Regions from separate parts of the Dermacoccus sp. 147Ba genome, predicted to be linked through region 1. Evidence: predicted binding sites of a transcription regulator. Region 1 holds the regulator's gene; the other holds the start of a gene.
The links. The regulator LexA, encoded in region 1, represses DNA repair genes until DNA is damaged. The targets are predictions, from matches to a motif close to TCGAACANNTGTTCGA.

Region 1 (14,893 bases):
GCTCCGGCTTGAGGCCGGGAGCGTCGATGACGTGGCCCTTGTCGGCGATGTGCTCGACGATCGCCTCGATCTGCTCTTCCTGGTAGCCGAGCTTCTTCAGCGCGCGCGGAATCGTCTGGTTGACGATCTGCATCGAACCGCCGCCGACGAGCTTCTTGAACTTCACGAGCGAGAAGTCCGGCTCGATACCGGTGGTGTCGCAGTCCATCATGAAGCCGATGGTGCCGGTGGGCGCGAGGACGGAGGCCTGCGCGTTGCGGAAGCCGCCCTTCTCACCGTTCTCGACGACGTCGGCCCAGGCCTTCGTCGCGAGCGCGTGGATGTCGCTGGCCATGGCGCCCATGTCCTTGTGCGAGGCGAGCTCGTCGTTCGCGGCACGGTGCTTGCGCATGACGCGGTTGTGAGCGTCGGCGTTGCGGGCGTAACCGGCGTACGGTCCGACGACGGAAGCCATCTCGGCGGAGCGCTTGTAGGCGGCACCCGTGAGCAGCGACGTGATGGAACCGGCCAGCGCACGGCCGCCGTCCGAGTCGTAGCCGTGGCCGGTGGCCATGAGGAGCGCACCGAGGTTGGCGTAACCGATGCCGAGCTGGCGGTAGTCGACCGTCGTCTTGCCGATGGACTCCGTCGGGAAGTCGGCGAAGCAGATGGAGATGTCCATCGCCGTGATGACGAGCTCGACGACCTTCTGGAAGGTGACGGCGTCGAACGTGTCGTCGTCCTTGAGGAACTTCAGGAGGTTGAGCGAGGCCAGGTTGCAGCTGGAGTTGTCGAGCGACATGTACTCCGAGCACGGGTTGGACGCCGTGATGCGGCCCGTCTCCGGGTTCGTGTGCCACGCGTTGATCGTGTCGTCGTACTGCACACCCGGGTCGGCGCACTCCCACGCGGCCTTGTTGATCTTGTCGAACAGCTCGCGGGCGTCGACCGACTCGATGACCTCACCCGTGTCACGGGCACGCAGGCCGAAGGTTGTGCCGTCCACGACGGCCTTCATGAACTCGTCGCTGACACGAACGGAGTTGTTCGCGTTCTGGTACTGCACGGAGACGATGTCGCGGCCACCGAGGTCCATGTCGAAACCGGCGTCACGCAGCGCACGGATCTTGTCCTCCTCGCGCGCCTTCGTCTCGATGAACTCCTCGATGTCCGGGTGGTCGACGTCGAGGACGACCATCTTGGCCGCACGACGCGTGGCGCCGCCGGACTTGATGGTGCCTGCCGAGGCGTCGGCGCCGCGCATGAACGAGACCGGGCCGGAGGCGGTGCCACCGGAGGACAGCAGCTCCTTCGAGGAACGGATACGCGAGAGGTTGAGGCCGGCACCGGAGCCGCCCTTGAAGATGAAGCCCTCTTCCTTGTACCAGTTGAGGATCGAGTCCATCGAGTCGTCGACGGACAGGATGAAGCACGCGCTGACCTGCTGCGGGCTCGCCGTACCCACGTTGAACCACACCGGCGAGTTGAACGAGAAGACCTGGTGCAGCAAGGCGTACGTGAGCTCGTGCTCGAAGATCTCGGCGTCGGCGTCGGACGCGAAGTAGCCGTTGTCCTTGCCGGCCTTCGTGTACGTGAGCACGACGCGGTCGATGAGCTGCTTGAGCGACTTCTCGCGAGCGTCCGACCCCAGCGCGCCACGGAAGTACTTCGTCGTGACGATGGTGGAGGCGTTGAGCGACCAGAAGTCGGGGAACTCGACACCACGCTGCTCGAAGATCGTCTCGCCGGTCTTCCAGTTCTGCTGGACGACGTCACGCAGCTCCCAGGTCACCGCGTCGTAGGGGTGGACGCCCGGGGTGGTGAAGATCCGCTCGATCGTGACGCCGTTGTTCCGGCGACCCGACTTGGCTCGAGCCTTCGTGGTCTCGGTCATGACCGCATGCCTCCTGGCACTTCTCGTGGGTTTGGTGTGGTGTGTCGTGAAGTAGGGGGTGAGTCTGTGGAGCTCAGCCGGCGTCGCGCAGAGCGTGCCTGCGCAGGTCGGCGACGGCGTCCTCGAAGTCAGTCAGTGACTCGAAGGCCTGGTAGACGGACGCGAACCGCAGGTACGCGACGTGGTCAAGTTCGCGCAGCGGGCCGAGGATCTCGATGCCGACATCGTGGGCGTCGATCTCCGCAGCCCCCTTGGAGCGGATCGACTCCTCCACCTGCTGAGCGAGGACGGCGAGCTGATCGTCGGAAACCGGGCGGCCCTGGCAGGCCTTGCGCACGCCCGACATGACCTTGTCGCGAGAGAAGGGTTCGCTCACACCGGAGCGCTTGACGACCGTGAGGCTCGCGGTCTCGACGGTGGAGAAACGCTTGCCGCAGTCGGGGCACTGGCGGCGACGCTTGATGCAGGTGCCGTCCTCGGTCGAACGGGAGTCGACCACACGGGAGTCGGCGTTGCGGCAGAAGGGACAGTGCACGTGCCACGCCTCTCGATCGCAGGATTCCACCGCCTCGTGACGGTATGAACCCCAACACCGGCATCGCGGGAACTCTTCCGCAAACAACCACATGTTGGGGGCATTAGGGCGCCTGTGCCCTACATCTAGGAATCCTAGGTTGCGTTGGCGACCGCTCGCAACCGTGTCGGCAAACCCGGCGCACCAACCCCAGCAATGACGCGGAAAAGATGTGCGGCTCGCCCCAGCGACACGCCGAGGGGGCCGCTCAGCCTGCCGGAACGAGAATTCGCTGGCCGGCCTGAACGTGCATCGAGCTCATGTTGTTGGCCTCCTGGATGGCCACCACACCACGGTCGTTACGCAAGGACGGCAGCTCACGAGCGGCGATCTGAGAAAGGGTCTCCCCGTCCTTCACCGTGACCGACGTCGCGCCACCGGCAGGGTTAGCTTCGGCCACGGCCTTGGCCGCAAGGAGGCCACCGCCGACGAGAACCAGAAGCGCCAGAAGGGCAGCGAAGCGACGGCGAGCGAGAACGGCACGACGCGTCAACGGGGCGCGCCGCGCGCTACGACCACCCTCGAGGGAATCGACGACCGCAGGCCCCGACGGAACGAGGTGCAGGTGACGACGGGGGCTCGGCGCGACCGCCGGGACGTCCAGACTGGGCACAGCACTCATGTTCATTCCTCCTGACTCGGCGCGGATGCATCGAACATCCGTGCGATAGAACAACTGTACGACACAAACGTTCGAAAGCAAGGCTGTCGGCGGCGTGTTTCTCGTACATGTTTGCGAAAACTGTGTACGGTGGTGCCTACGTTGATCCCGAACGCTCACACCGAATCAGCGGCCACCGACAACCCCGGAATTCCGGGGAGAATCAGGGCTCCGCACCGAGGTCCGCGTCCGCGAGATCACTGTTTTCGTCGATGTGAGGAGACGCCATGGGTGAGGTCCACTCCATGAACAACCGCGCGAAGGGCAAACTGACCCCGCGCCAGCAGAAAGTGCTCACCGTCATCCGGCGCTCGGTCGACGAGCGCGGTTACCCGCCGAGCCTGCGCGAGATCGGTGAGGCCGTCGGGCTGACGAGCCCGAGCTCCGTCGCACACCAGCTCGCCACGCTCGAGCGCAAGGGTTACCTGCGTCGCGACCCCAACCGCCCTCGCGCCATGGAGGTCGTCTCCCCCGACGACGGCGCCGACACCCGCGGTTACCGCGGAGGCACCTCGGTGCGTGCAGCGTCCGAGAGCACGTACGACGAGACCGACTCGGGCAACGAGCGTCCGCAGGCCTCCTTCGTCCCCGTCGTCGGACGCATCGCCGCCGGCGGGCCGATCCTGGCCGAGCAGGCCGTCGAGGACGTGTTCCCCCTCCCCCGTCAGATCGTCGGTGACGGCGAACTGTTCCTGCTCAAGGTTGTCGGCGACTCGATGATCGAAGCCGCCATCTGCGACGGCGACTGGGTCGTCGTGCGCCAGCAGCCGGAGGCGTCCAACGGTGAGATCGTGGCTGCGCTGCTCGACGGCGAGGCCACCGTGAAGACGTTCAAGCGCACGAACGGCAAGACGTGGCTCCTGCCCGCGAACGAGAACTACGAGCCGATCGACGGCGACGAAGCCAGCATCATGGGCAAGGTCACGGCGGTGCTGCGCAGCGTCTGACTCTCGCCCACCCTCACGTCGTCGCGTTCGCCTCGGTCTGCACCTGCAGGCCGAGGCGTTCGCATGTCGCGGTGAGGGTGGCACCAAGCGGTTCGTGCAGCACGAGATCGGCGCGCTCCGAACCGCGCATGCTTCCCAGACCGACCAGGGCCACGGGCTTGCCCGCCTTGAGCGCGGCCGAGACGAACCGGAAGCCCGACATCACCTTGAGCGAACTTCCGAGAACGAGAACCGCCCGTGACAGTTCGAGCTGCGCGTAGCAGTGCTCAACCGTCGCGGTGGGCACGCTCTCGCCGAACATCACGACGTCGGGCTTGACGACGAGCGAATCACAGTGCGGACAGGCCACGAGGACGAACGCATCCTCTGCACTCCGGGCAACCTCGGCGTCTCCGTCGGCCAACAGGGCCACGTCGCGCGGGAGGTTCGGGTTGGCGTCGCGGATGCGCCCCTGGAACTCGGCTCGATTCGAGCGGCTGCCGCACTCGACGCACTGCACCGAGGAGAGCGAACCGTGCAGTTCGAGGGCGTCCGCCCCGGAGGCCGCATGAAGACCATCGACGTTCTGCGTCACGAGGTGTTGCACGAGACCTGCGCGCTGCAAGGCTGCAACAGCGTGGTGGCCGCCGTTGGGCCGAGCCGCGGCGAAACGTTCCCACCCGACGGCGCTGCGAACCCAGTAGCGTCGGCGCGCGTCGTCCCCGCTGAGGAACTGCTGGAACGTCATGGGAACCGTTCGGCGGGTGCCGTCAGGCTTGCGGTAGTCGGGAATGCCCGACTCGGTCGAGAGACCCGCCCCGGTGAGCACGAACAGGTCGCCCTGCGCGACGAACTCCGCCAACTCTGCAGTCACAGGTGGCCCCTCTCATTCGACAATCGATAGAAACTACAACATCCGATAACGCCGGGTTATTCTCTACGGATGATCGACGCCGCCGGCCTTCGGGTCATGAAAGCCATTGCCCAGGAGGGTAGCTTCACCGCTGCCGCTGCTTCCCTGGGCTACTCCCAGCCTGCCGTGTCCCAGATGGTGCGCCGCTTGGAGGACAAGACGGGCACGGCTCTCGTCGAGCGCCTCGGACGTTCGGTGCGTCTGACCGAGGCGGGCCACGTGCTCGCCCGCACAGCCACTCCGGTGCTCGCCGCTCTCGAGGCGGCGGAGGGCGAAGTGGCCTCGATCGCCGGCCTGAGGGCGGGACGAGTGCGCCTCATGGCCTTCCCCTCGGCCTCGTCGACCGTCGTCCCACGAGCGCTGTCGCTCGTCAAGCAGCGCTACCCCGACGTTCAGGTCACCTTCGCGGAAGCGGAGCCGCCGGAGTCACTCGCGGCGCTTCGGGCGGGAGATTGCGATGTTGCAGTCGCGTTCTCCTACGACGGCGACGAGATCGCGGCACACGCGGAGGATCTCGAGGGGCTCACCACGCTCGACCTGCTCGAGGACGAGGTGCGCCTCGCCGTACCGGCCGATCACCCGTTTGCCGGAAGGGGCTCCGTGTCGATGGAGGAGCTCGAGTCCGCGTCGTGGATCGCCGGATGCCCGCGCTGCCGGGGCCACCTGCTCTCGCTCGCCACCTCGGCGGGTTACACCCCTGACGTCGCGTTCGAGACCGAGGACTACGTCACCGTGCTCGGACTCGTGGCCGAGGGGTTGGGCGTGGCCCTCATCCCGGAGCTCATCCTGCGTTCGACCCAGCACCCCCGCGTGGCCACCATCGCCATCGAGCCGGCGAGCCGTCGTTCGGTTCAGGCTGTCACCACGCCCGACCTCCAGCGTGTGCCGGCGGTCAAGGCCACCCTCGACGCGCTGCGGGAAGCAACCGACGCTCTGCCGAACCTGTAGCCGGTTCCCTCCGGCTCGCGAGTGGAATCTCCTGCGACTCTCACCGGTGTCATCTCTGCGGTTCGACCGTGAGCGATCTACCGACGGGTACGACATCGAGGTCTCCTGAAAGGTCCGTTCGGTAGACGGCTGTTCCGCTCTGGGCGAGTAACGACAGGAGCGATTCCTTCGGGTGTCCGTAATCGTTGCCCTCCCCCACCCCGATGAGGCCGACCCGCGCCGAAGCCGCCCGATAGAGCCCGGCACTCTGGTTCGCGCTGCCGTGGTGAGCGACCTTGACGAGGTCGTAGGGACGCGACGCTGCTCGGCGCGTCACCTCCCCGATGCACGCGGCCTGCGCCTCCCGTTCGACGTCGCCGAGCATGAGCGCATGCACGCTCGGCGTCGCCACATCGAGCACGAGGGAAGCATTGTTGACCGGCGAACCCGCCGCCAACGCTCGGCGCGGCCAGAGGACGTCGAGCACGGCGTCACCGACACGGACCTGCTGACCCGGTGCGAGGCGTTGCGCAACCTTCCCGTAACGGCGCAACACCTGCCTCGTCTGGGCATCGGCATCCCTCTCCCCTCGGCCACCACGAGGGCTCGAGCTGTGGCTCGTCAGCCACGTCACGAAGACCTCGACCGACGGCTGCCGCTCGAGTACGGCCCCCAGACCATCGACGTGGTCGGCATGCAGGTGCGTGAGCACGACGGCGTCCACACGCGTCACGCCGTGACGATCGAGGCACCCGGTGACGTCCCCTTCCTCGGGTCCGGTGTCGACGAGGATCGCCGCCTGCTCACCGGTGCGTACCAAGGCGGCATCTCCCTGCCCGACGTCGCACTGGGCATACAGCCACCCCGGATCTGCGCGTCCCTCTCCGGGGATCGGAAGCCACAGGGCCGCGGGGACGAGCGCCACCAACGTGACGGATGCCCACCCTCGAAGGCCGAGCCACGGGACGATTCGCCACCCGAACAGGAGCGCCGCGAGGAGGACGCCGGCCAGCACGATGCCGGGCGCCCCGCTCGGCCACGGCAACGAACCCCCTGGCACGGACGCGGCGACGTGGGCAATCGTGGAAATGACCCAGGCGGGAAGACCCGCCGCCCACACGAGCAGATCGGCCAGAGCCGGGACGAGTGGTGCCACGAGCAGAACGACCATCCCCGCGAGCGTGGCCGGTGCGACGAAGGGCTCCGCGAGAACGTTCGCCGGCAGGGAAACGAGCGACACGGCACCACTCAGCGCCACGAGGATGGGCAAGCACAGCGCCTGGGCGGCGACGGGAATGAGACACAGTTCGATCGCGTGGGTCAGCTTCGACGACGGCGTTTGCGGCAACCGTTCCGTCAGGGCGTTCGCCCATCGCTTCGCGAAGAGCACGAGGCCGAGCGTGGCGAGCGCCGAGAGCGCGAACCCCGCACTCACGGCGAGCCACGGATCCCACATGAGGAGCAGCGTGATGGCCGCCCCGAGCGCCGGGCAGGCAGCTTTCGGTCTGCCCCACGACGTGCCGAGCAAGCCGACGATGCCCATCGCTCCGGCACGGACAACGCTCGGATCCGGATGGCACACGAGCACGTAGAGGAGGACGACAAGAAGAGCCACCACTGTGCGGGCGCGCCGACGCAGACCAGACCAGGACAGACACCACGACGCCGCGACGAGCACAATGGTGACGTTCGACCCGCTCACCGCGTTGAGGTGCGACATGCCCGTGACGCTCATGTCGTCGTTCAACTCGGTCGGGATCGCGGCGACGTCACCGACGACGAGCGCCGGCACGAGGCCGCGCGGGTCGTCCGGGAGGTTTCGAGCCGCGTGCGACAGACCCCGGCGCAAGACTTCGAGTTGTGCGATGACCGGTGGCGACCCGTCAAGGACATGAGGTCCACCGCGCGCCACGAGCAGCGCCTGGGCAGACCCGAGCCGTTCCGAGGGCGCGAGTCTGGCCTTCACATCGAGCCGAGCTCTCCACGGCACGGTCCGCCACCGCCCGTCACCGATCAGGACGACCGGCGTCGCCACGTCGACCCGCGTTCCGCGGGCCTGGACTCGGTGCACGGTGAGGGGAACGAGATACCGCGTCTCCGCAGCGCCCGGCCCCTTAGGTTCAAGGGCGCGGGGTTGCCCCGTGACGACGGCCTCGAACGTTCCGCTGGCTCGTTCGGCCGCCAACTCGGCGAGCGGCCCCTGACGTTGGTGAGCGAGTTGTCCTCCGGCCGCCGTGGCGATCAGCGCCGTGACGACCGCACAGAAGGCAACGCCCACGACGAGCGCGCGCCGAACCCGCGACAGGAACAGCGCTCCCCCCAGCGCTGCGGCGGCGAGCGCCACCACGACGACCTCGGTGGCCGAGGCTCGTAGTGCGAGCAACACGGCGAGCACGCCCCAGCCACAACATGCCGCGCCGAGCAGCCGGAGGTCGTGCTCGCTCCTCACACCGTGACCTTGGAGCGCAGCCGCTCCAGGGCCTTGTCACCGATGCCGCTGACCTCACCCAACTCCTCGACGCTCGAGAATCGGCCGTTTTCCGTGCGCCAGTCGAGGATTCTCTGCGCGAGGACCGGTCCCACTCCGGGCAGGGTGTCGAGCGCGGCCGCGTCGGCCGTGTTGAGATTGACGAGGGCGGACGCCCCTGCAGAGGCCCCCGGGGTTCCCGGTGTGATGGCCGCTGCACCCGCTGACGGTTGACCACCCGCCGGAGCCGCGGGCGGGCTGGGAACCGGCGGGGACTCCCCCGGCCTCGGCACGATGACCTGCTCTCCGTCGGCGAGTGGCCGCGCGAGATTGATGCCGGAAGCATCGGCTCCCTTCAGCCCACCGGCTGCCCTGACGGCGTCCTCGACCCTGGCGCCCGGTGTGACCGTGACGACGCCGGGAGTGCGCACCGCCCCGACGACGTGGATATTGAGCACCGACGGCGACGCCGCAGCGGCGGGGGTGGCCGCTGTCGAGGCAGCGTTCGTGGGCGCCGCGGCAGCGCCCGATGGGGTGCTCGACACTGTGGCACGACCCGCGACCTGCAGCGGTTTGGCTGAAGAGCCTGTTGCGGCGCTCGATGTGTCCGGCGTGAGCATGACACGCACACCGAAGACGAGAGCAGCGAGCAGTGCACACAGTGCAACCACGACAACGGCCGTGCGTGACGGCGCCCAGCGAGCCTCGTCGAGCGGAGCAGGAGGGCGGATGAGCCGTCGGGGCGTGCGCTCCGGCTCAGGGGTCCACGCGGGTTCGCGACGTGCCCGTTCGATCTCCGCGAGCACTTCGTCGAGCCGGTCGTCGCTGTCGTGTCGAGTCGTCATGGCGTGACGCTACGAAGGCCTCCGGAGTGAACACCATCCTGCGCCGCTTGAGCCTGTGGAAGCGCCTGCTGCGACAGTTCGGGGTCATGCGCAGGCATCACGCCTGTGGAGGAAGCTCGGACACGGCGCACCGGGCCCACGACGGAATCAGACCGTCACGCGGCGTCGGTTTCCCCGTTCGGGTCGGCCCCCGACGAATCCTCCGGCATCCGGGCCACGGCCACGCCGATCGCTCCGCTGCCGATGTGCGCCGTGACAGCGGCGGCCAGCGGTGCCTGCACGATGGGTTCTGCCCAGGTCACCGGCTCTGCTCCGTCAGTGTCCTTCTCCGCCGTTTCCGTGAGGAGCCCCGTGAGTCGCTCGGCAAGGTCCTGTCGCGTCACGGAGTGCACGGCGCAGACGACCGGGCCCGGTCCGAGGGCCCGCGCCTCCGCGAGCGCCCACCGCCCCAGGCGTTCGATGGCCTTGCCCGTCGTTCGCACGCGTGCCAAGGGCTCGATCACCCCGTCCTCGAGGCGCAGCAGCGGCTTGATCGACAGCGCGGAGCCGAGAAGGGCACCGGCCCGACCGACGCGACCACCGCGGCGCAGCGGTTCCAGCGAGTCGACGTAGAGCGCCGTGCGCGACGTCGTCGCCACGGAACGGATGACCTCCTCGACCGCGGCGAAGCCTTCACCGCGCACGGCCGAACGAGCCCCGGCGAGCGCCGCAAAACCCATCGCCATGCCCATCGTCGTGGAGTCCACGACGGAGACGGGCACAGGCGATTCGGCCGCCGCGAGGCGCGCCGAACTCACCGTGGACGACAGCTGGGCCGCCGCGTGAACGGAGACGATCTCGGTGCAGCCCTGACCCGCGAGGTACTCGTACGCCTCGACCATGCGCGCAGGCGCCGGCCGGGCCGTCGACAGTTCCCGCTCGTTCTGTTCGGCTTGGGCCACCGTCTCCCCGGTGACGCCCTCACCCTCGACGAGCGAGCGCCCGTCGATCGTCACGGTCAGCGGCACGACGGCGAGCGTCCCGCCGAGCGCCGCCACGAGCTCGTCCGGCAGGCACGCCGTCGAGTCTGTGACGACACCCACGCGAGGGGCGTCCCGTCGTCGCGCAGCCATCAGTTCGCGACGATGTTGACGAGCTTGGGAGCTCGGACGATGACCTTGCGAACCGTCTTGCCCTCGAGGAACGACTGCACGCGCTCGCTCGCCATGGCTGCGGCCTCGAGGTCGGCGTCGCTGATGTCGGCGGCGACGTCGAGGCGATCGCGCACCTTGCCGGCCACCTGGACGACGGCGACAACGGTGTCCTGCACGAGGAACGCCGGGTCGGCGACCGGGAACGGCTCGAACGCCAGCGTCGTGTCGTGACCCAGGCGCTTCCACAGCTCCTCACCGATGTGCGGGGCCAGCGGCGCCGTCATGAGCACGAGCGCCTCGGCCGCCTCGCGCGGCACGGCGTCGAGTTTCGTCAGCGTGTTGTTGAGCTCGATGAGTCGAGCGACCGCCGTGTTGAAACGCAGGTTCTCGAAGTCGGCGCTCACCGCGTCGATCGTCTGGTGGAGTGCGCGCTTCGTGGCGTCATCCATCGGCGCATCGGTGACGGTGACCTCGCCGCTGCCCTCGTCGACGACGTTGCGCCACAGACGCTGCAGGAAGCGCTGCGAGCCGACGGCGGCACGGGTCTCCCACGGACGCGACGCGTCGAGGGGGCCCATCGACATCTCGTAGACGCGGAAGGTGTCGGCGCCGAACGCGTCGCACATCTCGTCCGGCGTGACGACGTTCTTGAGCGACTTGCCCATCTTCCCGTACTCACGGGTGACGCGCTCGCCCTGCCACTCGAACACCGTCTCGCCGTCGACCTCGCGCTCGGTGACCTCGGCAGCCGGCACCGGCTGGCCGCGCCCGTCACGGTACGCATAGGCCTGCACCATGCCCTGGTTGTAGAGCTTGCGGAATGGCTCCTCGCTCGAGATGAGGCCGAGGTCGAACAACACCTTGTGCCAGAAACGCGCGTACAGCAGGTGCAGGACGGCGTGCTCGGCGCCGCCGACGTAGAGGTCGACGCCGCCCGGGTCGTTCGCGACGCCCTTGCCGAAGCCGCGGCCCTTGCCGAGCCAGTACTCCTCACAGCCCGTGTCGACGAAGCGCTCGTCGTTTGCGGGGTCTGCGTAACGCAGTTCGTACCAGCACGAACCGGCCCAGTTGGGCATCGTGTTCGTCTCGCGCGTGTACGTCTTGCGACCGTCACCGAGGTCGAGCTCGACGCTCACCCACTCGCTCGCACGCGACAAGGGCGACTCCGGCATGGACTGGGCGTCCTCCGGGTCGTAGGTCTTCGGCGAGTAGTCCGCGACGTCGGGCAGTTCGACCGGCAGCATCGACTCCGGCAGGGCGTGCGCCTCGCCGTTCTCGTCGTAGACCACCGGGAAGGGCTCGCCCCAGTAGCGCTGGCGGCTGAACAGCCAGTCGCGCAGGCGGTAGGTCGTCGTGCCGCTTCCGCGCTCGTTCGCCTCGAGCCACTCGATGATCTTGACCTTGGCGTCCTCGATGCCGAGCCCGTCGAGGCTGAGGCCCGAGGTGGCCGAGTTGATGGCGACGCCCGCGCCGGTGAACGGCTTGTTCTCCGGGTGGCCCTCGGACGGCTGCACGGTGCGGATGACGTCGAGGTCGTACGCGGCCGCGAAGTCCCAGTCGCGCTCGTCCTGCGCGGGCACGGCCATGATGGCGCCGGTGCCGTAGCCCATGAGGACGTAGTCGGCGACGAAGACGGGCATGCGTCGACCTGTCACCGGGTTCGTGGCGAAGGCACCGGTGAAGACACCGGTCTTGCCCTTCTCGCCGGTCTGACGCTCGAGGTCGCTCTTGCGGGAGGCCTCACGACGATAGGTGTCGACGGCCTCGCGCGGGCTTGTCGCGCCCCCGCTCCACGCGTCCTTCGTGCCCTCGGGCCACGTGTCGGGCACGAGCGTGTCGACGAGCGGATGCTCCGGGGCGACCACCATGAACGTCGCGCCGAAGATCGTGTCGGGGCGCGTCGTGAAGACCTCGAGCTGAGCGCCCTCGTGGTTCTCGACGTCGAAGCGGATGCTCGCGCCGTTGCTGCGACCGATCCAGTTGCGCTGCTGCAGCTTGATCGACTCCGGCCAGTCGAGGCGCTCGAGGTCGTCGACGAGGCGGTCGGCGTAGGCGGTGATACGCATCATCCACTGCGGCAGATTGCGCTTGAAGACCGGGAAGTTGCCGCGCTCGGTGCGGCCGTCGGCCGTCACCTCCTCGTTTGCCACGACGGTGCCGAGGCCGGGCGACCAGTTGACCGGAGCGTCCGACTTGTACGCGAGGCGACGGGCGTTGACGGCAGCGGCGCGCTCGGTGGCGTCCAGTTCGGCCCATGCGCGGCCGTCCGGCGTGGCGACGCGACCACTTTCGAGGGCTTCGACGAGCGTGTCGATCGGACGGGCCTTACCCGCGTCCTCGTCGTACCAGGCGTTGAAGATCTGCAGGAAGATCCACTGCGTCCACTTGTAGTAGGACGGCTCGATCGTGGCGAAGGTGCGACGCATGTCGTGCGACAGCCCGAGCTGACGCAGCTGGCGACGCATGTTGACCATGTTGTCCTCGGTCGTCTTGCGCGGGTGCTGGCCGGTCTGGACGGCGTACTGCTCCGCCGGTAGGCCGAACGCGTCGTAACCGAGGGTGTAGAGGACGTTCTTGCCCTGGGTGCGCTGGTAGCGCGCGTAGACGTCGGTGGCGATGTAGCCGAGCGGGTGCCCGACGTGCAGTCCCGCACCGGAGGGGTAGGGGAACATGTCCTGGATCATGACCTTCTCGCGCTCGGCCACGCCCTGCGGGTCGGCCCACGGCCCCGTGGGGTTGGGGGCCTCGAAGGTTCCCTGCTCCTCCCACACGTCCTGCCACTGCTTCTCGATCTGCCCCGCCAGTTCGGCGGTGTAGCGGTGGCCGTGCTCGGTGTCGCTCAAGGAAGTACCTCACTCGCGTCGTACGGCGTCAGCGCGACGCCGGATTGTTCGCCCGTCATTATGTCAGCAGCCGCCGTCGCCGCCCGGGCACCGGGCTCTGGCGACCTTCGATGTTGCCTCGGAAACGCGGCACCTGTGCCGCGGTCCCCGCTCAACATCGAAGGGCCGTCACCGCGGACGGTGACGACCCTTCGTCGTGCTGAGTCCTCGTGAGGACTCACGGAAGCACTCAGAGGTTGTTGAGCTGCTTCGCCATGGCCGACTTCTTGTTGGCGGCCTGGTTCTTGTGGATGACTCCCTTGGAGACAGCCTTGTCCAGCTTCTTCGAAGCGGCAGCAAGGGCCGTGGTAGCGGCGTCCTTGTTACCGGCTTCGACCTCGGCGCGGAACTTGCGGATCCAGGTACGCAGCTCAGCCTTGTAGGACTTGTTGCGCTCCGTACGAACAGCGTTCGTCTTGATCCGCTTCATCTGCGACTTGATGTTTGCCACAAAAACTCACTTCTTCGGTCGAATGATTCTGTCGTGAGGGCGACAGTCGGCCTCTCGGATATGGCGTGGGGACACCTGGCGATGAGAGACCGCTGGTTACTGCTTGCGTGTGCGCACGACCTGAGCCCACACGCACTCGTCCAAACTTACCAGCCGGACCCCGCGGGCACGCAATCGGCCTAAGCGCTCGGCGTCCGACCAGCTTCAGCCTCGCTCGGGCGGCGCGTGACGCTGCTTGCAGATCTCGAGCACGGCGTGCTCGACGGCGTACTGCGGATCGCGCCCGCCGCCCTTGACGGCGAAGTCGGCCGCAGCCACGGTCTGAATCGCGCGGCCCAACCTGACGCCGTCCCAGCCGCGCGACGCGCCGCGGGCACGATCGATCTGCCACGGGGGCATACCGAGCTGCTTGGCGAGTTCAGCGCTGCGTCCTCCCCCGGCGGTGGCCACCTTGGCAACCTGCCGCAGCTGTGAGGCGAGGACCGCCACGACCGGAACCGGGTCGAGCCCGGAGGCGAACGCGTGACGCAGGAGTCGAAGCGCTTCGGGAGCATTGCCGGCGATGGCGGCGTCGGCAACCCGGAAGCCCGTGGCCTCGACCTTGCCCGAGTGATAGGTGGCGACGACGTTCTCGTCGACGACGCCCGTCGTGTCGTCGACGAGTTGCTTGCACGCCGCAGCCAGCTCCGACGTGTCCTTGCCCGCTGCCTCGAGCAACGCCCGTACAGCCTCGGGGGTGATCTTGCGGCGCGCGATCCGGAATTCGTTCGTGATGAAGGCCGACTTGTCGCGGTCCGACTTCATGGCCGGCGCCTCGATGACGTGCGCCTTCGCCTTCTTCATCGCGTCGAGGACACGCTTGGCGCGGTTGCCGCCCTTGTGGAGGACGACGAGGTGGGCGTCGTCGAGCGGATGCTTGAGCACGTCGGAGAGTTCGTCGACGAGCGGATCGGTGGCCTCGACGAGGTCGCGCACGACGACGACGCGGTGCCCGCCGAACAGGCTCGGTGACAGGTCCATCGTCAGGCGGCCCGGCTCGTACTCGAGCGCGTCGAGGCGGATGACCTCCGCGTCGGGGTGGCTCGAACCGAGCGCCTCGAGCACGTGCGAGAGCGCTCGTTGCGCGAGCACACGCTCGGGGCCGGTGATGAGCACCAGCTGAGGCAGCGCCGACGATTCGTTCATGGCGTCAGCCTCTCATCGGCCACCGACAACCGGGGCGCCGACCGGTGCAACAGCGA
Region 2 (14,893 bases), on a different contig from region 1:
ATCGCGCACATGTTCGGCTGCCGCGCGCATCGTCAGTCGATGGAGGGCAAGAACGGTTCGTCAGCGAGCTTCGGTGTGCCGCATGACGACTCGGAGCACGAGAGCGGCATGTGCCACCTCGGGCACCTCACGACGTCGGGCACCGTGGCCAACCTCGAGGCGCTGTTCGTCGCACGCGAGACGCATCCGCGCAACGCCATCGCGCACAGCGCCGACGCGCACTACACGCACGGGCGCATGAGTCACCTGCTCAACGTGCCGTCGGTCGCCGTACCCACCGACTCGCGTGGACGCATGGATCTCGTGGCGCTGGAACGCCTCATCTCGGCGGGCGGCATCGGCACCGTCGTCCTGACGGCCGGAACGACGGGCTTGGGGGCCGTCGATCCGATCGACAAGGCGATTCCGCTGTGCCGCAAGTACGGCGTGCGCGTGCACGTCGACGCGGCGTACGGCGGTTTCTTCCGCCTGCTCGCCGAGGAGGGCGACGACCTTCTCGCGCCGGACGTGGCCGCCGCCTTCCGGGCGATCGACGAGGCCGACTCCGTCGTCATCGACCCGCACAAGCACGGGCTGCAGCCGTACGGCTGCGGCGCGGTGCTGTTCCGCGACCCGAACGTGGCCAACTTCTACGACCACACCTCGCCGTACACGTACTTCACGAGCGGTGACGACCTGCACATGGGCGAGATCTCCCTCGAGTGCTCGCGTTCGGGCGCGTCCGCGGCGGCGCTGTGGATGACGCTCCAGCTACTGCCGCTCACGCGGGAGGGCATGGGCGAGATCGTCGCGCCGGGACGTCGCGCCGCGCTGGCGTGGGCCGAGAAGCTGCGCGGCTCGGAGGTGTTCGACCTCTACCAGGAGCCCGACCTCGACATCGTCAGCTACTTCCCGAAGGGCGACTCTCTCGCTGATGTCGACCGCCGTTCGGGCGCGATCCTCACGAACGGCATGAACGCGCCGCGTGACGAGTCGCTCTTCGTCGCGACGTACCAGGTGAAGCCCGACGACATGACGAACCGTGGCCACGACGTGCCCGGCGAGGCTCCCGAGGCGGGCGCGCGCATCCTGCGCAGCGTGACGATGAAGCCGGAGACCGAGCCCCTCATCGAGGACATCCACGCCGCCGTCGAGAAGCTCGCCCGCGCCGTCGACGCCTGACCCGATGTTGAGCGGCGTGCGCGGCACCGGTGCCGCGTTTCCCAGGCAACATCGCGCCACGCCGTAGGGTGGAGGCATGGCACTCAACACGGCCTTTGCGGTCCTGCCCGGTCTGACGATCGACACGCTGCCCAGCGGCATTCTCGACCCGACGACGGACTACGTCACGGGCGAGGAGGCCATCTCCAACGCGCTGCCGGCGGGGTACGTCGGCGCGTTCACGGCGCGTACGGATGACGACGAGGACGCGGTCGTCCTCGTCGGCTACGAGCTCATGCTGCAGCCCGACCTCATCCCCGACATCGCGGACGAGGCCGTCACCGCGGTTTTCGCGGGCAACTCGAAGACGTGGCTGCTCATCGTCGACGGTGACGAGCAGAGCCGCATGCTGACGCTCGACGCGTCGGGCGTCACGGCGGAGGACGGCGAGCCCGTCGAGGGCGAACCGACCGCCATCATCGACGGCGACCCCGAGAAGACCCTCAAGCAGGCCGTCGTCGACCTTACCGGCATCGACCTCGACGCCGTCGTCGCCGCCAAGGGCGTCCTCGTCATCGTCGAGGACTGAGGATTCACCGATAGGTCTTGCTATCGGCTGTAGTCTGTAGCCATGGCGACGGGCTTGGAGGAGATCGCAGCCGCGAGCGACCGCATGACGCGTGACGCTCGCGCCATGTTGACCGCTGCCGTCCGCGACGCACACCGCGAGGGACTGTCCCAGCGCGAGATCGCCCGGCGTATCGGACGCAGCCAGCCTGAGGTGTCGCGCCTCATCCGCTTTCACGGGTCCGGACCTCTTGCCCGCAGGTTGCGCGCCCACCGCCAAGCGGTGATCCACCTCATCGAGGATGCCGGGGGACGCAATGTGCGTGTCTTCGGCTCCGTCGCCACGGGCCGCGAGCACCCCGGCTCGGACATCGATCTCTTGGCGGACCTCAGCCTCGCTGACCTCAGCCTGCTCGACCTCGAGCGCCTCCAGTCACGACTCACCGAAGAAGTGGGCGCGACAGTGGAACTCACGCCCGACTCGGGGCTGAGGCCCTACCTACGCGAACGCGTCCTGAAGGAAGCCGTTCCGCTGTGAGCCCCCACCGGACGCACACCCGCCGAGAACGTTGAAGAAGCCCGCTACCACTTGCAGTTCGTCGTGACCTACCTCGACGAACCCGCTACGCAAGTTGCGACGGACGCCATCGCCATGCGCCTGTCGGCTGCCCTGGAGGCGATCTCCGCACTGCCCGTCGAGATGCGTGATCGCGTCTGCATGGGCGAGTGGAAGGAAATGTGGGGCATGCGCAATCGAATCGCGCACGGCTACGCACTGACGGACGCCTCCTGCGAACCACCGCAGAACGGGATGTCCCAACCCTTCTGACTCGCCTCGCAGCCGAGCTCACCTGACGATCGGACCGCGCGTCAGCGTGCGTCGGGCATCCCTCGCCCCCCACTCGCGCGAGATGTCGCAATTGGGGACAGACCAGGCACAAAGATCCCCACTCGCGCGATTCGTCGCGCAAGTGGGGATCTTTGGCGGTCGGATCACTCCGCCCAGGTCACCTTCACCGGGAACTTCTTCACACCATTGACGAAGTTGGAGCGCACGCGCTTCACGTCGCCGACGAGCTCGATCTTCTCGATGCGCGGCAGCAGCTCCTCGAGCAGCAGGCGGATCTCGAGGCGGGCGAGGTTGTTGCCGAGGCACAGGTGCGGCGAACCCTTGCCGAACGTCATGTGGTCGACGTTCTTGCGCGTCACGTCGATCTTGTTCGGGTTCTCGAAGACGTCCTCGTCACGGTTGCCCGAGCCGAACCACATGACGACCTTGTCGCCTTCCTTGATCTGCTTGCCACCGAGCTCGACGTCCTTTGTCGCCGTGCGGCGGAAGTGGTAAACCGGCGTCGCCCAGCGCAGCAGCTCCTCGAGGCCGGACTCGATGAGCGACGGGTCCTCCTTGAGCAGCTTGAACTGGTCGGGCTGCGCGATGAGGCCCAGCATGATCTGGCTGATCGCGTGGCGCGTCGTCTCGTTGCCGGCGATGACGAGCAGCGAGAAGTAGTTGTTGAAGTCCTGGTCCGAGAGCGGCACGCCGTCCTCGGGCATCTTGTTGGCGAGGATCGAGACGAGGTCCTTGCCCTCGCCGCCGACACGCTTGTCACGCAGGTCGCGCCCGTAGTCCCAGACGTCCTGCACGGTGGGCGAACGGAACGGCAGGTGGCGGTACTTCTCCGACTCGGGCGAGTCGAGCAGGTGCTGCGTGTAGTCCGGGTCGGTGTTGGCCACCATCTCGTTGCCCCACGCGATGAGCTGCGGCGTGTGGTCGCGCGGCACGTCGAGCAGGCGCGCGAGCACCTGGATCGGGAAGTCGGCCGAGATCTTCTCGACGAAGTCGAACTCGCCGTCGGGCGACGTCTTCTTCGCCTCGTCGATCGTGTTCTTCATCAGCTCGCGCAGGAACGCCTCGTAGTTCTTGAGGAGGTTGCGCGGCGAGAACTCACGCTGGATGAGCTTGCGCAGCGCCGTGTGACGCGCGCCGTCCGTCTCCAGCATGGAACGGCGGAAGTCCATGAGGTCGTCGTCGACGTCCTCGAGGTTGACGAACTTCTCCGACGTGAACGTCTCGGAGTCCTTGTCGACGGCCCAGATGTCGTCGTACTTCGTGACGGCCCAGAAGCCCTTGCCGTCGGACTCCTCGTTCCAGTGCACCGGGTCACCGGCGCGCAGGGCGGCGAACTGGGCCCAACCCTCGTTGTCGCGGAACCTGTCGAGGTTCGCGAGGTCGACGTCTTCGAGCGTGTACTGGCTGCTGGGTGCGGCACCCACGTCAGTGGTCATGTCGGTCTCCTTCGATCGCTGAAGTCTGGATCACAGGTGGTAGGTGTACTCACGGAACTCCCAGTCCGTGATGAAGGCGTTGAAACGCTCGATCTCGTTGCGCTTGTACGCGAGGAAGGTCGTGACGAAGCCCTCGCCGAGCACCTCGCGCATCTCCGAGTCGGCCTCGAGGGCGTCGAGCGCCTCGCACAGGGACGAGGGCAGCTTGGGCGAACGCTCCAGGTCGTATCCGTAGCCCTCGAGCGCGGGGCCCGGGTCGATCTCGTTCTTGATGCCGAGGTAGGCCGCGGCCAGCGTCGCCGCCGTGAGCAGGTAGGGGTTGGCCGACGCGTCGCCGAGGCGCAGCTCCAGGCGCGACGCCGAGCCACGCTCCGGGGGGATGCGCACCATCGCGCTGCGGTTGTCGAGACCCCAGTCGATGAGCCACGGGGCGAGCGTGTCCGGCCCGAAGCGCTTGTAGGAGTTGATCGTCGGGTTCGCGAGCGCCGCGAGCGCCGGGGCGTGCTTGAGGATGCCGCCGATCGCGTGGTGAGCGACGGCGGAGAGGCCGTTGTGGCTGTTCGGGTCGTCGAAGAGGTGGTTGCCCGCGGCGTCCTGCGTCGAGAAGTGCAGGTGGAAGCCCGAGCCGCCCTCATCGTTGAACGGCTTGGCCATGAACGTCGCGAGCTTGCCGCCGGCGCGCGCCATCTCCTTGACGGCGGCCTTGAAGCGGAACGCGCGGTCGGAGGCGTCGAGTGCGTCGGAGTGCCAGAGGTTGATCTCGAACTGGCCGGAGCTGAACTCGTGGTTCGCGGCGATGACGTCGAGGTCGTAGGCGCCGAGCTGACGCAGCGAGGCGAGCAGAACGTTCTCGGGGTCGCCGCGCAGGCCGGAGACGTAGACGTTGCCGGGGCTCTCGCCGTAGCGCGCCCAGCCGGAGTCGTTCGTGTCCGACTCCTCGAGGAGGTAGAACTCGAGCTCCGGGCCGCAGATCGGGGTGCCCGCGATGGAGCTGAACTTCTCGATGACCTGCTTGAGCACGTAGCGCGGGCTCTCGGCGGACGGCGAACCGTCCGGGTTGAACACGTCGGCGATGACGTGGGCGACGCCCGGCTCCCACGGCACGGTCTTGATCGTCTCGATGTCGGGGTAGGCCACGATGTCGGGCAGACCAGCGGCGAGGCCGCCCTCGATGTCGACGACGTCACCCATGGGCGTCGTGCCGTACACGCTGCGGCAGAACGCGACGCCGTGGCCGGTGGTGCGCTCGAAGCGGTTGACGAGCAGATCCTTGCTGCGGTCGGTGCCGATGATGTCGGAGTAGCCGAGGCGGACGACGTCGATGCCCTCCGCCGCACACTTGCTCATGGCTTCCGCCATGAGCCTCGAGTCGATCTTCGTCATGCCATCGCCTTTCACGCCTTTGTGAGCGAACGCCTCCCCCGACGGTTGCCGTGCCGGGAGTGAGTCAAAAGGTCGTTCGGATCCGAACAGTAGCCGTGTGACTCAGACCACACAACCCCTCCTGATCGGGTAGCCTAGCCGGTGTCGTACGGACACGAACGATTTCTCGGCAACAAACTTGCGGCACGGGCCGCAGACGGTGAAAGGGTGCACGCACATGAGCGACCAGAAGGGCTTCTTCTACCCCCGCACCGCCGGCGGAACCTCGGGCATCATCCCGAGCCCGCCGTGGTACTACTCGGGCGACCTGCTGACGGTCGAGTACCGCACCAACCCGGAGCGTGTGCGCGAACTCCTGCCCGCCCCACTGGAACTCGCTGACGAGGACCCGGGCGCCGTTGCGCTCATCTGGGCCGACTGGCAGAGCTGCTCCAGCTCCCGCGAGGAGCTGCTCGACCCGGTGCGCGCCCAGTACAAGGAGGCGTTCGTCGTCGTCCGCTGCTCGTACAAGGGCAAGACGTTCAGCCGCTGCGTCTACATCTGGGTCGACAAGGACTTCGCGATCGGCCGCGGCCTGCACCAGGGCTACCCGAAGAAGCTCGGCTCGATGTGGCAGACGCGCCCCCACCCCTTCAGCCAGGGCGCGCCGCAGATCGCGGAGGGCGGAATGTTCGGCGCGACGCTCGCCGCCGGCGACCGTCGTCTCGCCGAGGCCGTGCTGACGCTGCGCGAGCCGAGTGAGACGAACGGCTTCGTCAACGGCCACCCGATGGCCCACCACCGTATCTACCCCGACATCGCCCGCGGGGCGACGGGCGACACCTACAGCGAGCTCATCTCGTCCGGCGCGGCCGAGTTCGAGGGCGGGCAGGCGTGGCGTGGTGACGTCGATCTGCGCCTGTTCGAATCGCCCACGGAGGAACTCGCCGCCCTGGAGGTCGACGAGATCATCGGCGGCTACTACCGGCAGATCGGCGTCGTCTGGAACGGCGGCGAGACGCTCGAACGTCTCGTGTGAGCCAGGCGGCCGCGAAGGGCGGCAGCCTGCGTCGCAGATGAGTTCGTGGACACACGGCACGCAGCGTCACGCCGCCGACCCACCCCACCCCGGACGGGTGTAGTGTGAGGTGGATCACTACGAGGGGGGAAGGGATGCGGCACAAATCACGTCCACAGGGTTGCGCCTGCGGGTGCGGCCCCGGCTGCGTCCACGCTCGGCTCGCCGACGCGATCCCCCTCGTCAGTTCGCTGTTGAGCTCGACGGCACGCGACGAGGGTCTCGTCATCGCCATCGCGGACCGCGAGGCACGCCTGCACTACGTCGACGGAGACTCCCGCGCCCGCAGCCGCGCCGAGAGCATCGGCTTCACCGCGGGGGCGAACTGGTCGGAGGCGCAGGTCGGCACGAACGCGCCGGGCCGAGCTGTGGCCCGCGGCGAGGCGGTCTCGATCCATCGCGAGGAGCACACGCGCCCGGACGTCCACCCGTTCAGCTGCTCCGCGGCGCCGCTCGTCGACCCCGTCACCGGCGAGGTGCTCGGCGCTCTCGACGTGACGGGAGGTGACGCTGCGGCAGACCGGCGCACCCTCGCACTCGTGCAGGCCACCGCGGCCGCGGTGGCTCGTGAACTTCGCCTCGCCGGGGTGCCGGTCGGCCCTCAACCGCACACGAGCGCGAGGCTGCGCCTCGTCCACCACGGCCGCCCCTGCATCGAAACGGGTACGGCCACCCACGCACTCACCGACCGCCACGCCGAACTCCTCGCGACACTCGCGCTCAAACCCCAAGGCCTCAGCGCCGACGAGATCGGGGCCCTCGTCTACCCGGACGGCACGCCGCCCGCCACCATCCGCGGCGAGTTGCTGCGGCTTCGTCGACGGCTCGACACGATTCCCGGCGCGCCGAACCTCGAAAGCCGCCCCTACCGCCTCACGGGGCCACTGCTCATCGATGCCGTCCAGGTCACGGAGCATCTGCGTCGCGGCGAGCACGACGAAGCCCTCGAGCTGTATCGCGGAGCCTCGCTGACGCACAGCGAGGCGGAGCCCGTCGTCGACCTGCTGCGTTCGACGTCCGGGTCGCTGCGCGAAGCGATGCTCAGTGACGCCACTCCCGAGACCCTTCTGCGCTACCTCGACCTGCCCGAAGCCACCGATGACGTCGAGTCGTGGCACATGGCACTCACCGTCCTGCCACCGCGCGCGCCACAGCGGGCCATCGTTCTCACGCATCTCGAACAGCTCGACACTCGTCTGCGCCAGGCGAACTGACGCCCGCACAGCGCGTTGCACGGGCAGTGCAACGTTGATGCAACGCAGCCCTTCGTAACGTGACGCACATCACGCAACCCCGCGTCACATCCCGCGGGCTCAGGGAAAGGAAGCTGCGATGACGGTCTACGCCAACCCGGGAACCGAGGGCTCCAAGGTCGAGTTCAAGAAGCGCTACGAGCACTTCATCGGCGGCGAATGGGTCGCGCCGAAGAAAGGGCAGTACTTCGAGAACCCCACCCCGGTCACCGGCAAGACGTTCTGCGAGGTGGGCCGCGGCACCGCCGAGGACATCGAGGCCGCCCTCGACGCGGCATGGGCGGCGGCACCGACGTGGAACAAGACCTCGCCCGCGGAGCGGGCACTCATCCTCAACCGGATCGCCGACCGGATGGAGGAGAACCTCGAGAAGATCGCCGTCGCGGAGACGTGGGACAACGGCAAGCCGGTGCGCGAGACGCTCAACGCCGACATCCCCCTCGCGATCGACCACTTCCGCTACTTCGCCGGTGCCATCCGCGCGCAGGAAGGCAGCCTCTCGCAGATCGACGAGGACACCGTCGCTTACCACTTCCACGAGCCGCTCGGCGTCGTCGGGCAGATCATCCCGTGGAACTTCCCCATCCTCATGGCCGTGTGGAAGCTCGCGCCGGCGCTGGCGGCCGGCAACTGCGTCGTCCTCAAGCCCGCCGAGCAGACGCCCGCGTCGATCATGGTGCTCATCGAACTGATCGAGGACCTCCTCCCCGCAGGAGTCGTCAACGTCGTCAACGGGTTCGGCGTCGAGGCCGGCGCGCCGCTCGCGTCGAACAAGCGCATCCGCAAGATCGCGTTCACGGGTGAGACGACGACCGGCCGCCTCATCATGCAGTACGCCTCGGAGAACCTCATCCCGGTGACGCTCGAGCTCGGCGGCAAGAGCCCCAACATCTTCTTCGAGGACATCGCGCAGGCCGACGACGCGTTCTACGACAAGGCGCAGGAGGGCTTCACCCTCTTCGCTCTCAACCAGGGCGAGGTGTGCACCTGCCCGTCACGCGCGCTCGTCCAGGAGTCGATCTACGACCAGTTCATGGCCGACGTCGTCGAGCGCACGAAGAAGATCAAGGCCGGTAACCCGCTCGACGACTCGACGATGATCGGTGCGCAGGCCTCCAACGACCAGTTGCAGAAGATCCTGTCCTACCTCGACATCGGCCAGAAGGAAGGCGCGAAGGTGCTCACCGGTGGTCGGCAGGCCGAGTTGGACGGCGATCTGGGCGGCGGCTTCTACGTCGAGCCGACCATCTTCGAGGGCACGAACAACATGCGGATCTTCCAGGAGGAGATCTTCGGGCCGGTCGTGTCCGTGGCGAAGTTCGGCACGTACGACGAGGCACTGAAGATCGCGAACGACACCCTTTACGGCCTCGGCGCCGGCGTGTGGTCGCGCAACGGCAACACCGCCTACCGCGCGGGCCGCGACATCCAGGCCGGCCGCGTGTGGGTGAACAACTACCACAACTACCCGGCGCACGCAGCGTTCGGTGGCTACAAGAGCTCGGGCATCGGGCGGGAGAACCACCTCATGATGCTCGACCACTACCAGCAGACGAAGAACCTCCTCGTCTCCTACTCGGAGAACAAGCTCGGCTTCTTCTGAGCCGACCCGCATCACCGATCAGATCGCAACCACACGAAGGGAAGAGTCATGAGCACCATGCAAGCTGCAGTCGTGGACGTCTTCGGCGAAGACCTGAACGTCAAGGATGTGGAACTGCCGGAACCCGGGCCGGGTCAGGCGCTGGTCAAGCTCATCGCATCGGGGGTGTGCCACACCGACCTGCACGCCAAGGACGGTGACTGGCCGGTCAAGCCCGAACCGCCGTTCATCCCCGGCCACGAGGGAGTCGGCGTCGTCGAGAAACTCGGCGAGGGCGTCACCGAACTCGCCGTCGGCGACATGGTGGGCAACGCCTGGCTCGCCTCCGCGTGCGGCACGTGTGAACACTGCCGCAACGGCTGGGAGACGCTGTGCGAGGAGCAGACCAACGGCGGGTACAGCGTCAACGGCTCGTTCGGGCAGTACATGCTCGTCGACGCCACGTTCGCCGCTCGCATCCCCGAGGGCGCGGACCCCCACGAGATCGCTCCCGTGCTGTGCGCCGGCGTCACCGTCTACAAGGGGCTGAAGGTGACGGAGGTGCGCCCCGGGCAGTGGGTCGTCATCTCCGGCATCGGCGGGCTAGGGCACATCGCCGTCCAGTACGCCAAGGCCATGGGCATGCGGATCGTCGCCGTGGACGTCGCCGACGACAAGCTGGAGCTCGCGAAGAAGCACGGCGCGGAGGTCACGGTGAACGCCGCGGTCGAGGACCCGACGCAGGCCGTCCTCGACGCCACAGGCGGTGGCGCCCACGGCGTCCTCGTCACGGCGGTGCACCCCAAGGCGTTCGGCCAGGCCATCGGCATGGCGCGTCGCGGGGGAACCATCGTGTTCAACGGTCTTCCTCCGGGTGATTTCCCGGCGCCGATCTTCGACGTCGTCCTCAAGGGCCTGACGATCCGCGGATCGATCGTCGGCACCCGGCAGGACATGGTCGAGGCTCTCGACTTCTACGCCCGAGGCCTCATCCACCCGACGTTCAGCAAGCGGAACCTCGACGACATCAACGCGGTGTTCGACGAGATGCACCACGGCAAGATCGACGGGCGCGTCGTCATCGACTACACGACGGAGCGCGAGGAGAAGTGATGAACCTCGAGTCACGAGCCGCTGTGGCCGGCGAGAGCGTCAGCCGGGTCGCATTGACGCCGGACGCCGTCGCTCTGCTGCACCAGCTCGTGGCCGAGCACGGTCGTCTCATGTTCCACCAGTCCGGCGGGTGCTGTGACGGGTCGACCCCGATGTGTTACCCGGCAGGGCAGTTCCGCACGGGTCAGGCCGACGTCCTGCTCGGCACGTTCACCCTTCCGGACGTGGCGGGTGACGATGCGGAACTGGAGTTCTGGATGAGCCGCGAACAGTTCGAGACGTGGAAGCACACTCACCTCACCGTTGACGTCGTCGACGGACGCGGTGGCGGCTTCTCCGTGGAGAGCCCGACCGGAAAGCGCTTCCTCATCCGTTCGGACGTGCTCGGAGGCTGACGGCTCGATCGTCGAGCGCGGGGGCCGTGGTTCGCCACGGCCTCCGCGTTCGGCGTTGTCGGTGTGAGCGTCGGGCGAGGCCGTGCCAGGAGGAGATCGCCGTGGCGTGACGGCTAATCTGTCCGCATGCCAAGCCATCACACGCTCGTCGAGACCGAGGCCGCCGTATCCGGTCGCTTGGCCACCGTCAGCATCAACGCTGACGCGATGCATGCGGTTTCGAGCATCCACCGCGCGGCGAACGCGTCGCGCAATCACATGACGAACACCGTTCTGCGTCCGCACGACCTGTCGTGGACCGGGTTCGTCGTCCTGTGGAGCGTGTGGATCTTCGACAACCCCGAGACGCGTGAGGTCGCCGACAGCGCCGGCATCTCGAAGGCGACGCTGAGCGGGGTCGTCAAGACGCTCAGTGCGCGGGGTTGGCTGACGCGCAGCCAGTCGAGCACGGACAAGCGCTTCGCCCACCTGAGCCTCACCCCGGCCGGCGTGGCCCTCATGGAGGAGCTGTTCCCGCGCTTCAACGCCCTCGAGGAAGAACTCATCTCCGGTCTCACGCCCGAGGAAGTCGACGTCCTGACGAAGGCGCTGCGCAAGGTCGTCACGACGGCCGAGTCCATGAGCGCCGACGGCCCGAGGCCCGAGTCAGGCGTGACTCATGGTTGATTCCGCGCTGGTCCGCCGCCGCCTCGTGGCCCAAGGGTTGGCGACCCGGCCCTTCAGCAGTCCCCACGACGCCGTGGCTGCGTTCGGTGCCATGCAGGGGCAGGACCTGCCGGGCGTCATGGCGTCCATTGCGCTGCGGTTGAGCGAGCCGGGTGGGCGTTTCGGGCTCGACGGCGTCGTGGCCGCCTTCGACGACGGCTCCGTCGTCCGCGGATATCCGATGCGTGGCACTGTCTTCGCCGTGGCCGCCGAGGACGTCCGATGGATGACTGAGCTCTGCGCGGGACCGGCCGTCAAAGCCCAGGTGAGGCGCCGCGCCCAGTTGGAGCTGGACGACGAGCAGATCGCGCGGGCGCAGGAGATTCTCCTGACGCAGTGCACCGCCTCGCCGCGCGGGCTGTCGCGCGGCGACCTCTTCGCCCACTGGGAGGCGGCGGGCCTCGCCCCCGCCGGCGGCCGCGGCTACCACATGCTGTCGTACCTCATCGCGACCGGCGTTGCCGTGTACGGGCCGTGGAACGGTTCGGACAACAACGTCGTGTCAGCTCAGGCTTGGCTGCCCGCCGGGTCGTCGCTCGGGGAACGCTTCAACGGTGACGAAACCGCCGCCATCGCCGAACTGCTGCGCCGATACCTCACGAGCCACGGCCCCGCCACGCTGCGCGACTTCGCCTGGTGGACCAAGCTGCCCATCACGAAGATTCGCCGCGCTTTCGCCACGATCGCAGACGAGTTCGTCGGCGACGACTCCGATGAGGGCCGTTACTGGCGTCAGACACTCGACGACGAGGTGGACGCCGCCGACGGGCTGTTCCTCCTGCCCGGCTTCGACGAGATCGTGCTCGGCTACCCCGACCGGCTGGCCCTGCTCGAAGAGGCACACCATCCGCGACTCGTGCCCGGCAACAACGGCGTCTTCCAGCGCGGCATCATGCACGCGGGCACCATCGTCGGCACCTGGCGTCGCGGCGGGCGTCCCGGCCGACGAGCGCTTGACGTCGTCGGCTTCGACACCTTGCCCCCCGACGTGGCCCACGACGCTGAACGTCTGCACGCCCAGTTCCCCTACCTCGGGGCGTGACGCTGACCGGGCGGGCCGGGACAAGCGCACAGCTTGCCTCGATGCCGTCCCCAGGTACTGCGCAAACCGGGGGCAGATGGGTAACTTCAGTCGGGTGAAACCCGTTCCGGCCGACGCCATGGTCTCGCGGCGCATGCGCGGGCAGCGCCGCCGTGACACGTCACCAGAGATGAGCCTCCGCCGTGCCCTCCACGCCAGGGGACATCGGTACCGAGTCGATGCACCACTGCCAGGTATGCCGGGCCGACGAGCCGATCTACTCGCACAACGACCTCGCCGCCACCCTCATCGACGCAGCCGACGTCGTCGCTGAGCTGCGCTCCCAGGGACTCAGCGCGCTGCTGCACTGCGTCCACGCTCACCACCGCACGCCGTCGGTCGCTCTCGTCTACGCCGTGAAGTACCGCTGGCTGACGACGGACGCCGCGGCCGAGCAGATCCGCCGGGCGCTCGGCGTCACCTCGATCGACGGACTCCTCTGGCAGACCGCGCTGGATGTGGCCCGCGCCATCGAAACGCCCCGCGTCATGACTCCCGCGACGGCGTGACCTGCGGTGGGGACGGGAGGCGTTCCCGTCCCTATCGGCTGCGCCCCTCATGGATGGGCAGACTTCCCTGCGGTTGGGTAGCCACCGCCTCGGCCCAAGGGCAGCAAACTGTGCCCAGCGGCGTGACGTGACGATGCCGCCGTGCTCCCGGTCGGTGCCGACTCGTAGGCTGCGAGAACAACGCACGCACCGGCCGGAGGTCACCATGCCCGCACGCACCGTCACGACCTGGACGCTCGAGATGACGACGCGCCCCGAACTGGCCGCGACGCTGCCCGACGGCGTGCGCATCGACCTCGCCGAGAACATCACCCCGGAGTTTGCGCGCTACCTCTACGCCGTCGTCGGCGGACCGTGGACGTGGACCGACCGCCTCGCCTGGTCACGCGAGCAGTGGCTCGAGGATCTCGGCGTTCCCGGAACGGAGACGTGGGTGGCCTACGCCGACGGCGCCCCCGCGGGGTACGTGCAGATCCAGCCGACGAAGGACGATCAACACCCGGCATCGGTGGAGATTCGTTATTTCGGCCTCGTCGAGGAAGCGATCGGACGCGGCATCGGCCGGGCGCTGCTCGAGCACGGCATCGCCTCGGCGTGGAGCCTCGGCGAGCGCCACGACGACCTGCCTGCGACGTCGCGCGTCTGGGTTCACACGTGCGACCTCGACGGCCCCGCAGCGCTGCCCAACTACGAGAAGCGCGGGTTCACGCTCACCGACGAGAGCGTCGACGAGATGGACTACCCCGACGAGCCGCTCGGCGCGTGGCGCTCGTCGGGCGGACCGGCCTGACGACACCCCGTCGACGTCGCCGTCGCTGGGCAGAGTTTCCTGCGGCTGGGTAGAGGCACACACTGCCCAACCGCAGGGAAGTCTGCCCAAGCGCTGAGAGGGCGCCGAGCAGGAACCGCCTAAGCGCGCTGACGCGCCCGTTCGACGAGGTCGGCGAAGAGCTTCGCCTGCTGCGGGTCGGTGTCGAAGGTGTCCTCCGGGTGCCACTGCACCGCGACAACGCTCGCGCCGCCCGCAATGGTGGCCGCACCGCTCGCACCCTCACCCGCAGCGGCACCGTCCAGCTCCACCGCCTCGGTGACGCCGTCCGACGACCGCGCCACGACGCGCCATCCGGGCGCCACGTCCTTGAGGCACTGGTGGTGGTAGCAGCTGGCGCGCACCTGCGGCACGCCGAGTACTCCCGCCAGGCGCGAATCGGCGTCCACCTCGACGCCCTCGACCCGGTGACGGTGCGCCTCGACGGAGAGTTCGTCGTCCATGTCGAAGTGCAGCGTGCCGCCGAGGGCCACGTTGAGCAGCTGCATGCCGCGGCAGATCGCGAGCGCCGGCACACCGCGCTCGATGACGACGCGTGCCAGGGCGAAGTCGAACGCGTCCTGCTCAACGTCGACGTCGTAGTGCGTCTCATGCAGGGCATCGCCGGTCCAGACCGGCGACACGTCACCGCCACCGGGCAGCAGAATGCCGTCGGCAAAGGCCACACGCTCGGCGACCTCGTCGACGAAATCCTGTGTCAACGCACTGAATCCACGCGATGGGTCGATGCGCCGGTCGGCCGGTATGTCGTGGCCGACGGGCGCCACCGGGTGGATGACGACCGGCTCGCCACCCGCTGCCCACACGGCGTCGAGCAGCCTGCGCGCCGTCACGTCGGCGCCGAACCGCAGCGCCGATGCCGACGCCGAGAACCGCGCCGGGATGGCGATGATGGGCCGACCCATGGCCCCTCCTTCGTTGACGATCACATCGAGCCCCGGCTCAAGGTACCGAACCGGCTCCATGACGATTCGGCACCTCAATCAGGGCGGT

Region 2: EVU97_RS11925 (acetoacetate decarboxylase family protein) is a predicted target of LexA. The motif match lies at 5,441-5,456, and genes of this name have one in related genera.

What each region holds. Positions count from the first base shown of each region.
Region 1 covers NZ_SEHL01000001.1:367,682-382,574, reverse strand. Annotated here, with positions in the region: gene EVU97_RS01745 (vitamin B12-dependent ribonucleotide reductase) at 1-1,873, opposite strand, end outside; gene nrdR (transcriptional regulator NrdR) at 1,947-2,408, opposite strand; gene EVU97_RS01735 (LysM peptidoglycan-binding domain-containing protein) at 2,656-3,069, opposite strand; gene lexA (transcriptional repressor LexA) at 3,336-4,055, shown strand; gene EVU97_RS01725 (Sir2 family NAD-dependent protein deacetylase) at 4,069-4,908, opposite strand; gene EVU97_RS01720 (LysR family transcriptional regulator) at 4,978-5,895, shown strand; gene EVU97_RS01715 (ComEC/Rec2 family competence protein) at 5,945-8,323, opposite strand; gene EVU97_RS01710 (ComEA family DNA-binding protein) at 8,320-9,186, opposite strand; gene EVU97_RS01705 (DegV family protein) at 9,342-10,268, opposite strand; gene leuS (leucine--tRNA ligase) at 10,298-13,162, opposite strand; gene rpsT (30S ribosomal protein S20) at 13,392-13,652, opposite strand; gene holA (DNA polymerase III subunit delta) at 13,857-14,837, opposite strand.
Region 2 covers NZ_SEHL01000009.1:25,210-40,102, reverse strand. Annotated here, with positions in the region: gene EVU97_RS11955 (pyridoxal-dependent decarboxylase) at 1-1,161, shown strand, start outside; gene EVU97_RS11950 (hypothetical protein) at 1,238-1,729, shown strand; gene EVU97_RS11945 (nucleotidyltransferase domain-containing protein) at 1,772-2,245, shown strand; gene EVU97_RS11940 (HepT-like ribonuclease domain-containing protein) at 2,309-2,536, shown strand; gene EVU97_RS11935 (cytochrome P450) at 2,701-3,993, opposite strand; gene EVU97_RS11930 (glutamine synthetase family protein) at 4,024-5,376, opposite strand; gene EVU97_RS11925 (acetoacetate decarboxylase family protein) at 5,594-6,394, shown strand; gene EVU97_RS11920 (GAF domain-containing protein) at 6,628-7,647, shown strand; gene adh (aldehyde dehydrogenase) at 7,766-9,289, shown strand; gene adhP (alcohol dehydrogenase AdhP) at 9,338-10,381, shown strand; gene EVU97_RS11905 (DUF779 domain-containing protein) at 10,381-10,776, shown strand; gene EVU97_RS11900 (MarR family winged helix-turn-helix transcriptional regulator) at 10,903-11,442, shown strand; gene EVU97_RS11895 (winged helix DNA-binding domain-containing protein) at 11,435-12,523, shown strand; gene EVU97_RS15455 (hypothetical protein) at 12,706-13,071, shown strand; gene EVU97_RS11885 (GNAT family N-acetyltransferase) at 13,277-13,861, shown strand; gene EVU97_RS11880 (gamma-glutamyl-gamma-aminobutyrate hydrolase family protein) at 13,981-14,805, opposite strand.